Regions from separate parts of the Bradyrhizobium sp. LCT2 genome, predicted to be linked through region 2. Evidence: predicted binding sites of a transcription regulator. Region 2 holds the regulator's gene; the other holds the start of a gene.

Region 1 (5,291 bases), 1.3 Mb from region 2:
GCGTCTCCGGAGCGAACCTTTATTACGGGATGAGACTGGCACCGCGGTGTCTATCCCTCAGGGATGCCAAAAGGCAGCCACGGCCACCGTTCTCGCTCTGGGACAGACTGGTCAATCACTTTCCTTCGCTCGAGTTCTTTTGAATATAGCCGCGACACGCCGTGGCAACGGCCAGCGTGTTCATGCAGGCGACAACCGACTCTTTTGGCTCAACCGCGGCGACCACGGCCGAGGCCTTGGTGGCGCCGGCGCCCCCCGCACGCCCAGACCGCTTTTATACACACACGCCCTAATTTTCCGGCTTGTATCCGTCCGTCAGGGTCTTCAGGAACGCGATGATGTCGGCCTCTTCCTGGTCCGTCATCGCCGGTCTGTCGCCGGGGTGGCGGTCGAACGGCGGATCGGTGACGTCGACATTGGCGTGATATTTTTGCGGCACGTCATCGTACTTCAGCACGGTGCCGTCGGCGGCGCGCGGAAACACCTTCTCCGGATTGGTGTCGCGGAAATTGTAGAAATCCAGCACCTGCTCGAGGTTGCGGAAAACGCCGTTGTGGAAGAACGCGTGGCGCACTGCGGTGTTGCGCAGCGTCGGCGTCAGGAACATGCCGCAATATTGCGTCTGCTCGGGCATGTCGGTGCGATGCGGGCCGCAAACGCCGAGGTCGAAATAATTGGAGTCGCGATTCTTGGCGAGCGCGGCGTTGCGCGGGGCGCCGAGCGCCTCGTATTGGTGATCGGTGAACAGCGGCGGCAGGCCGTCGCGGGTCGGTGCCGAGGTGTGGCAGCCGGCGCAATTGGCCTTGTCGGGATCGTTGAACGCTTGCAGCCCGCGCAGCTCGCCCTCGGACAGCCGCGCCTTGCCCTCGAGCCAGTAGTCGTACTTGCTGGTGTAGGGATGGAAGCTCGGCTCCTCGACCTGATAGCGCGCCACCGCGAACATCGCTTCCGCGATCAGCAGCCGCTGATTGTCGAGCACGCGGGCGCTGAACAGCTCGACGAAGCGGCTGGCGTAAGAGGCGCGGCGCAGCTTGCCTGCGACGATCTCGGCGCTGCCGCCGTCCATCTCGTTGGGATCGAGCAGCGGAAACAGCGCCTGGTCCTGCAACGTATCGGCGCGGCCGTCCCAGAACAGGCCGCCTTGCGGCACGATGTTCGCCGACGCGCCGCTACCGCCCGCGGTCTTGGTGGTGCGCGCAGCCTGCTGGCCGAGCGCGGCCATCTGCGCGAGGTCGATGACGTTGTCGTCGTCGCCCCTGTCGGGGCCGATGCTGAAATTCGGATGGCGATCGAGATATGTCAGCGACGGCACCGCGCGTGCGCCCGGGCGCGACAAGGTCGCGCCGCCGAGCATGACCGGCTCGTCATTGGGCGGACCGTAGGCGTGATCCGGGCTGTGACAGGACGCGCATGACAGCGCGCCCGAGGACGACAGCGAGGCGTCGTAAAAAATCTCCCTGCCGAGCTGCGCCATCGCCGAGAGCGGAGCGGCCGGCGGACGCATGAGACGAACCGGGTTCGGATTCGCACCCGCGGGATTTGCTTCCGCAAATCCCTGCGTCGCGACGGCAAAGACGGCGCCGGCCAGACAAAGCAGGCCGGCGCCGAAAAGCCACATGGTGCGGCTGTTCATATGACCTTGCGTCTTAGTGATGGTGATGCTCGTCCGGCGGGCTGGTCATGACAGTGCCGGAGGTCGGGTCAAGGAACAGCGCGTCCACCCGGAGATCGTGGCGATGATCATGATCGAAGTCGAACAGGTCCATGATCGACCCGGCGCTGGCGTCGAACGAGCCGCCGCCGAGACGCTGGCCGCGCAGCCAATTGTCCTCGATGAACCGCACCACCGAGGCCTGCGAGATGTAGGTGTGGCTGACGAAGTTCGTCCTCGCATAGGGCGAAACCACGATGAAGGGAACGCGGGTGCCCGGACCGCAGCGGCCGTTCACCGGCTTGCCGCTAAGCCCCTTCGGCGCCGGCTGCTTCTGCGGGCCGAGACCGCACAGGCCCGGACCGTTGACCTGGTCGGCGGTCGGATCGTAGGAGGCGCTCTTCGGCGCGACGTATTGGTGATCGTACCAGCCGTCGGAGTCGTCATAGGTGATGATGACCGCGGTCTCGCGCCACTCCGGCTGCCTCTGGAGGAAGTTGATCAGCTCGACATTGCCCACCTGCTCGTCGAGCGGATCGGAATTGCCGGCGTGACCGTCCTGGAAGGCCGGCATCTTGATGTAGGAGACGGCCGGGAAGTTGCCGGCCTTCACCGCGGCGTAGAAGTCCTCGAGATCGTAGTTGTGGTTGGCCGGATCAACCTTGCCGTTGAAGTCGTGGGTATGGCCAATCGCATTGACCGAGCTCGGCCGCGCATGGGTCGGGTTGGCGGTCGACTTGTAGTACTGGAAGAAGGCGTGGTGCGGACTGTAGTCCACGATGGTGCCGTTGACGTTGCTCGAGAAGGTGCTGCGGCCGCAACCGGTGGTGCCGTTGGCGTTCTTGAGCGTCAGGTCGAAGCCGCCCATGAAGCTGCCCCAGCTGATGCGCTCGTCGTTGAGCAGATCGCCGATGTTCTTGCTGGTCATCAGCACGGTGCTGGTCGTGCTCGAGCAGGAATCGTAGGCAGGATCGGTGTCGCCGATCAGCGTCAGGCCGCCCTGGCCGTCGGCGATCGAGGACGAGGTGCCGACGACGTTCTGCGCGCCGTTGGTCTGGCCGGAGACCACTTCCAGCATGCCGGGCGTGGACGGACCGAACGTGTCGGTCCAGTGATTGTCGCTCATGGCGAAGTGCTGGGCGTAGTTCCAGAAGGCCGTGACGGTGTTGCCGTCGAAATAGCCCATCACCTGGCCGTTGGTGCCGAACGCGCCGGCGCCGCCGGCCGTGCCGCGGCCGGTGAATTTCGGGAACAGGTCTTCCTTGCCGTTGTCCACCGCCTGCTGCTCGGGCGTGTAGGCATGGTTCTGCGAGCGCGTGTTGGCCTGGGTGCGGTCGAGACGGAACGGATCCGTCGCGCCGGTGCCGTTGGCCGGGCTGTTGTTCGGGTTGTTGACCAGCAGGTTCGCCGTGACGAGGTTGTTGACCTTCGGCGTGTGCGGCTTCGGCACGAAGGGTATAGAGCCGGACGGATTGGCCGCGTTCGGATAGGTCGCGAAATAATGGTCGAACGAGCGGTTCTCGTTGAAGATGATCACGAGATGCTTGATCGGCGTCTCGGTGTGGATGTCATGCGGATGACGGTGACGATCGTGATCATGATCGCGGTCCCGACCGAAATCGTCCGCGAGAACAGGCATGGCGCATGCGAGTGCCGTCGCGGCCGCGAAAATCGCGGCCGTCGTCAGAAATCTGGATTTCATTGTTGTGTTGCCCCGAAGGATTGACGCCGACCCCGGGAACGTTAATGGCGCGCGATGACAGAGCTGTGTCAGTTTGACGCAAGAGACACTTTGCGCAGTTGTTCAGACAAGATTTTCTACACGGGCGATTTGCCCGAAGCTGCCTTCCTCGACCCTCATGGTGAGGAGCCCGCCACAGCGGGCGTCTACTCGGTGCGGATCGGAGAATCCTTCAGGCCATTGTTGTCATAGGCCTTGCGCAAGGTGCCGTTGATCGTCGCCTCGTTCATGAATTTGGTGACGAAGGTCAGCGCCCGGTTGTGGCCGAGCGGTACCGCGACGGCCGTCACCGTCTTCTTGAACGTCTCGTCCAGCACCTTTGTACCGGGAATCTTCTGCGCCATCTTGTTGAGCTGGTCGCGCGACAGCGCGAAGGCGTCGATCTCGCCGCTCTTCAGGAGGCCGAAGATCTCGTCATAGGTCTGATAGCCGGTGACCTCAGCGTTCCTGAGATGCGCGACAGCGCCACGCATGGTGGTGGTGGCGTTGACGGCCGCGACCTTGATGCCGGGCTGGTCGAGCGAGGCAAAACTGGTCACGTTCGAACCAGCCTTGACGATGTAGGTGGCGTCCGCGACCTCGTAGATCGGCCCGAACATCATCTTGCTCTCGCGCTCGGGGTCCTTTGGCAGCCAGGTGACATCCCAGGTGCCTTTGCTGGCCGCGTCGGTGATCTGTCCGGAATTTTGGTGCACGACATATTCGACACCAACGCCGAGCTGGGCCGCCATCTCCTTGCCGAGCTCCACCGGCACGCCGGTATAGCCGGTTTCCGTCCTGGTCGACCAGAATGCGCCGCCTGCGGGGCTGATTGCGATCGCGACCCGCAGCTTGCCGGTCGGCGCGATCTCGTCCTTCAGCCCATCGGCTAGCGCGGGCATGGCAACCGCCGCCGCGAGAACGAGACCGGAGAGGGCCGATTGGACGGACGCGGACATTTCATGTTCTCCTCGCGTTTTCTTGTTCTCGTCGTCCCGACCGCTTCGCTTCCGCCACACGACCTTTGACACAATTCTGGTCGATCGTGCGCGCGGTGAAAAGCGGTTTGTCATGACAAACCTGTCAAAGGCCACACCGCCGTTCGCAGTGCAAGGCCGACGACCGCCATGGCTATGGTGTTCCACGGCCGGACATTTGTTGGTAGCCTGCCGCACCGACAGACAGCAATCGGGGGCCACCGAATGACGCGCGCGAATCCCGCATCTCCCGCACATCGCAATGGAGCGTGGAGACATGTTGGACGGGCGCTAGCCGCCACGGCCGCCGCGATCGCGCTCGCCGGCTGCGAGGACAAGAACGCCTACGTGGCTCCGCCCCCGCCCAAGGTGGACGTGGCGACGCCCGTGCAGCGGCCGGTGACGCGCTATGTCGAGGCCACCGGCAACACCGCGCCGATCAAGAATGTCGACTTGGTGGCGCGCGTGCAGGGTTTCCTGCAGTCGATCGACTACCAGGACGGCACCTTCGTCAAGCAGGGCACCCAGCTCTTTACCATCGAGCCCGAGACCTACAAGCTGAAGCTCGAGCAGGCCCAGGCGGCCGAGGCCGGCGCCCAGGCCTCGCTCCGGCAGGCGGAGGCCGACTTCAAGCGGCAAAGCGATCTGGTGCAGCGGCAGGCGGTCTCGCAGGCCACCCTCGACACCTCGACCTCGACCCGCGAAAACGCGCAGGCCAATCTCCTGCAGGCGCAGGCCAACACCAGGATCGCCGAGGTCAATTACGGCTACACCAAGGTCACCGCGCCGTTCGACGGCGTCGTCAGCGCCCACATGGTCTCGATCGGCGAGCTCGTCGGCGTCTCCTCCCCGACCCAGCTCGCGACCATCGTCGCGATGGACCCGATCTGGGTGAACTTCACCGTCAACGAGCAGGACGTGCTACGCATCCGCGCCGAAGCGG
Region 2 (5,291 bases):
GACCGCGCCGCTGCTCTTCACCGCGCTGTCGAACCAGTTCTTCAGTCTTGGCCTGAACAAGACGATGGCGAACCTGCCGGTCACCATCAACAACTTCGTCCAGAGCCCCTACGCCTATTGGAAGCAGCTCGCCTGGAGCGGCGCGCTGCTGATCACGATTACCGTGCTTGCCCTGAATATTGGCGCGCGCATCCTTGGCGCCGAGAGGACCGCAAAATGAGTGAGCTTTCCGTATCGATGAGCGCGGCCGGTGGGCTGCCCCAGGCGCCGCTGCTGCCGGAAGCGCCGGCCAAGGTGACGGTGCGCAACCTCAACTTCTATTACGGCGAGCACCACGCGCTGAAGAACATCAACCTGACGCTCGGCACCAACCGCGTCACCGCGTTCATCGGCCCGTCCGGCTGCGGCAAGTCAACCCTGCTGCGCATCTTCAACCGGATGTACGACCTCTATCCGGGGCAGCGCGCCACCGGCCAGCTCATGCTCGACCAGACCAACATCCTCGACGGCAAGCTCGACCTCAACCTGCTGCGCGCCCGCGTCGGCATGGTGTTCCAGAAGCCGACGCCGTTCCCGATGACGATCTACGAAAACATCGCCTTCGGCATCCGCCTCTACGAGAAGATCTCGAAGTCCGAGATGGACGACCGCGTCGAGAAGGCGCTGCGCGGCGGCGCGCTGTGGAACGAGGTCAAGGATAAGCTCAACGCCTCCGGCCTGTCGCTCTCCGGCGGCCAGCAGCAGCGCCTCTGCATCGCCCGCACCGTCGCGGTGCGGCCCGAGGTGATCCTGTTCGACGAGCCCTGCTCGGCGCTCGACCCGATCTCGACCGCCAAGGTCGAGGAGCTGATCCAGGAATTGTCCGAGAACTACACGATCGCGATCGTCACCCACAACATGCAGCAGGCGGCGCGCGTCTCCGACAAGACCGCGTTCATGTATCTCGGCGAGCTGATCGAGTTCGACGACACCAGCAAGATCTTCACGTCGCCGAGCGACCGGCGCACGCAGGATTACATCACCGGCCGGTTCGGCTGAGGAGACGGGACATGGGTTCTGAACATACCGCAAAGGCCTTCGACACCGACCTCCAGGAGCTCACCCGGCTCGTCGCCGAGATGGGCGGGATCGCCGAGCGCATGATCGTCGATTCCGTCGACGCGCTGATCCGCCGAGACGTCGCGCTCGGCCAGCGCGTCGTCGCCACCGACACCGAGCTCGACGCGCTGCAGAAGCGCATCGAGGAGCGCGCCGTGCTCACCATCGCCCGCCGCCAGCCGATGGCGGTCGATCTGCGCGAGATCGTCGGCGCCATGCGCGTTGCGACCGATCTCGAGCGCATCGGCGACCTCGCCAAGAACATGGGCAAGCGCGTCGCGGCGCTGGAGACGGATTTTCATCCGCTCAAGCTGTTCCGCGGCCTCGAGCACATGACCGACCTCGTGCAGCAGCAGGTCAAGTCGGTGCTGGACGCCTATGCCGCGCATGATCTGCCGGCGGCGATGGCGGTGTGGAAGGGCGACGAGGAAGTCGACGCCATCTGCACCTCGCTGTTCCGCGAGCTCCTCACCTACATGATGGAGGATCCGCGCAACATCTCGTTCTGCATCCATCTGATGTTCTGCGCCAAGAACATCGAGCGGATCGGCGACCACGCCACCAACATCGCCGAGACCGTGTTCTACATGATCGAGGGCCAGGCGATCACCGACAAGCGGCCGAAGGGCGACATGACGACCTTCGCCACGACGGTCCCGAATACCTGAAGACTTAAGGAGCGACGACACCATGGGCGCACGCATTATGGTGGTTGAGGACGAGGAAGCTCTCACCGAGCTTCTCCGCTACAACCTCGAAGGCGACGGCTATGATGTGGAGACGGTGATGCGCGGCGACGACGCCGACACCCGCCTCAAGGAACACATCCCCGATCTGATCGTACTCGACTGGATGCTGCCGGGACTGTCAGGCATCGAGCTGTGCCGCCGGCTGCGGACCCGGCCCGAGACCAAGCAGCTCCCGATCATCATGCTCACCGCGCGCGGCGAGGAGAGCGAGCGGGTGCGGGGTCTTGCGACCGGCGCCGACGACTACATCGTCAAGCCGTTCTCGGTGCCGGAGCTCCTGGCGCGCGTGAAGGGCCTGCTGCGGCGCGCAAGCCCGGAGCGGCTCGCAACGGTGCTGGCCTATGGCGACATCGAGCTCGATCGCGACAAGCGCCGCGTCGCGCGCTCGGGCCGGCCGATCGACCTCGGCCCGACCGAATATCGCCTCTTGGAGTTCTTCCTGGAGCATCCCGGCCGCGTGTTCTCGCGCGAGCAGCTGCTCGACAGCGTCTGGGGCCGCGACATCTACATCGACGAGCGCACCGTCGACGTCCACATCGGCCGCCTGCGCAAGCTGCTCAATCTCGGCCGCGAGCAGGATCCCATCCGCACCGTCCGCGGAGCCGGCTACGCGCTGGATGATCGCTTTGCGAAGGCGGAGCAGACGTAAGCTAGGGGCGAGTTGGTTTGGCGAGCTGTCGCCACGATATCGGTGTCGTCCCGGCGAAGGCCGGGACCCATAACCCCAGGGCGCAATTGTTTGCGCGACAAGGGTAACTCCGTGTCCCCGTAACCACATCTGCTGGTGGTTATGGGTCCCGGCCTTCGCCGGGACGACATCGGAGTGTGTCGATCCGTCATCGCGTGACGGCGCCGTCTTTGCAATCAGCTAGAGCGACAAACTCACCGCGAGGGCTTCGCCGGTGCGCGCCGGCGATCCGCGGCGGGCTGATATGCCACGCGCGAGTGCTGCGCGCAGTAGGGCAGGCCCGACAGCGCCCTGCCGCCGCAGAAGAAGAAATCCGGGCTCGAGGGATCGCCGACCGGCCAGTGGCAGGTCGCCTCGTTCAGCTCCAGCAGCGACAGCCGCTGGCTCATCGGCACCACGTTGTCGTAGGTGACCGGTTCGGCCTCCACCTCGACCTCGAAGGCCTGCGCCAGCGCGGTGTTGCCGCGCGCAATGGGGCGGCTCACCCGCATCATGTGCTGCGCGGGGCGCGCCTTGCGCGGCCGCGGAGCCGCCGATGAGGGGCTCTTGGCGCGGCCGGATAGGCCGAGCCTGTGTACCTTGCCGATCACGGCATTGCGGGTCACGTTCCCGAGCTCGGCTGCGATCTGGCTGGCCGATAATCCGGCCTCCCAGAGCTTTTTCAACTGCTCGACGCGATCGTCGGACCAGGTCAAAACCGTCATTGCACCCTTTCCCTCGCCGTGCGGCTGCCATCCTGGCGCCTCGCGGCGAATGCCTAAGCCTCGAAAAACCCGTGCCGTCAGAATCCCTTAAGGCTCGCCGGGCGCGCCGATAACGCCCGAACGTCTACGCCGGTACATGAGGACTTAGAGGATCAGAAACACTGCACGAGATGTCGTATCTGACAAGCCAAACGCTACAATATGGCGTGACTCACGCGCAAGAGTCCGCCGACTCGCTTCCACATGTTCCGTGGCGAAAACCCCGCAATTTCGGCTCCGCAAGACTACGGATTCAGCGTTTCGCGAGGCTTTCGGGCGGCATTGACACCGGTTTCACCAGGCATAAGATAGTGTCACGTGCCGCCCTTAAAAGGCGGCACGTTTCGTTTTCCGGGCCGGTCAATGGTGCGCTGCGTGAGCGTGTTCAGGCCGTCCGCAACATCAAGTGATCGTCATGACTAACAGCGCAGCGCCGCATTTGCTTCCCGTTTTCGCCAGATCCGACCTCGGTTTCGAGCGCGGCGAAGGCTGCTGGCTGATTGCGACCAATGGCGATCGCTATCTCGATTTTACCTCGGGCGTCGCCGTGAACGCGCTCGGCCATGCCCATCCCGCGCTGGTCAAGGCGCTGCAGGAGCAGGCCACAAAACTCTGGCACATGTCGAACCTGTTCCAGAGTCCGGACGGCGAGAAGCTCGCTGCGCGCCTGTGCAATGAAAGCTTCGCGGACTTCGTGTTCTTCTGCAATTCCGGCGCCGAGGCGCTGGAAGGTGTGATCAAGCTGGTCCGCCATCATCACTTCTCCAAGGGGCATCCGGAACGTTACCGCATCATCACCTTCGAAGGCGCCTTCCATGGCCGCACGCTGGCGACGCTGGCTGCGACGGGATCTGCAAAATATCTCGAAGGTTTTGGTCCGCCGATGGATGGCTTCGACCAGGTCCCGCATGGCGACATCGAGGCCGCGAAGAAGGCAATCGGTCCGCAGACCGCCGGCATCCTGATCGAGCCGATTCAGGGCGAGGGCGGCGTGCGTTCCGCAACGCCTGCGTTCCTCAAGGCATTGCGCCAGCTTTGCGACGAGAAGGGCCTGCTGCTCGCCTTCGACGAGGTGCAGACCGGCATGGGCCGCACCGGCGATCTGTTCGCGCATCGGCGTACCGGCGTCACACCTGACGTGATGTCGCTGGCCAAGGCGCTCGGCGGCGGCTTCCCGATCGGTGCGATCCTGGCCACCGCGGACGCGGCGGCCGGCATGGGTCCCGGCTCGCACGGATCGACCTTCGGCGGCAATCCGCTCGCGATCTCGGCTGCGAATGCCGTGCTCGACGTCATGCTGAAGCCCGGCTTCTTCGATCACGTGCAGAAGATGTCGCTGCTGCTCAAGCAGAAGCTCGCCTCCGTGATCGACCGTCATGGCGATGTCGTCAGCGAGGTGCGCGGCGAGGGCCTCCTGATCGGCATCAAGGCCGTGGTGCCATCAGGCGATCTCGTCGCGGCGCTGCGCAACGAGAAGCTGCTCACGGTCGGCGCCGGCGACAATGTCGTGCGTTTCCTGCCGCCCTTGATCGTCACCGAAGCCGAGATCGAGGACAGCGTCGGGCGGCTCGAACGCGCCTGCGCCGCGATCTCGTCCAGTCAGACCAAGCGGGCGGCAAGCTGATGAGCAAGTCGCCGAAGCACTTCCTCGATATCAACGAGCTCCCGCTGTCGGAGCTCAAGAGCATGCTCGATGCCTCCTCCGCCATGAAGGCGAAGCAGAAGGCGCATCAGCCGGTGAGGCCGCTCGAAGGCAAGACGCTGGCGATGATCTTCGAGCGCCCGTCGACCCGCACGCGGGTGTCGTTCGACGTCGCCATGCGCCAGCTCGGCGGCGAGCCCATCATGCTCACCGGCGCCGAGATGCAACTCGGCCGCGGCGAGACCATCGCCGACACCGCGCGCGTGCTGTCGCGCTATGTCGATGCCATCATGATCCGCATCCTCAACCACGACGCCCTGCTCGAGCTTGCGGCCAACGCGACCGTGCCCGTCATCAACGGCCTGACCCGG

The links. Region 2 encodes PhoB, which activates phosphate uptake and scavenging genes when phosphate is short. Its sites were predicted from a motif close to TGTCATNNANCTGTCAT; they were not measured.
Region 1: EI171_RS14020 (phospholipase C) is a predicted target of PhoB. The motif match lies at 3,408-3,424, and genes of this name have one in related genera.

What each region holds. Positions count from the first base shown of each region.
Region 1 covers NZ_CP034432.1:2,863,828-2,869,118, reverse strand. The annotation lists gene EI171_RS14030 (hypothetical protein) at 1-143, shown strand, start outside; gene EI171_RS14025 (cytochrome-c peroxidase) at 290-1,633, opposite strand; gene EI171_RS14020 (phospholipase C) at 1,647-3,353, opposite strand; gene EI171_RS14015 (ABC transporter substrate-binding protein) at 3,539-4,330, opposite strand; gene EI171_RS14010 (efflux RND transporter periplasmic adaptor subunit) at 4,574-5,291, shown strand, end outside.
Region 2 covers NZ_CP034432.1:1,544,104-1,549,394, forward strand. The annotation lists gene pstA (phosphate ABC transporter permease PstA) at 1-220, shown strand, start outside; gene pstB (phosphate ABC transporter ATP-binding protein PstB) at 217-1,038, shown strand; gene phoU (phosphate signaling complex protein PhoU) at 1,050-1,766, shown strand; gene phoB (phosphate regulon transcriptional regulator PhoB) at 1,789-2,496, shown strand; gene EI171_RS07915 (GcrA family cell cycle regulator) at 2,730-3,239, opposite strand; gene EI171_RS07920 (aspartate aminotransferase family protein) at 3,694-4,902, shown strand; gene argF (ornithine carbamoyltransferase) at 4,902-5,291, shown strand, end outside.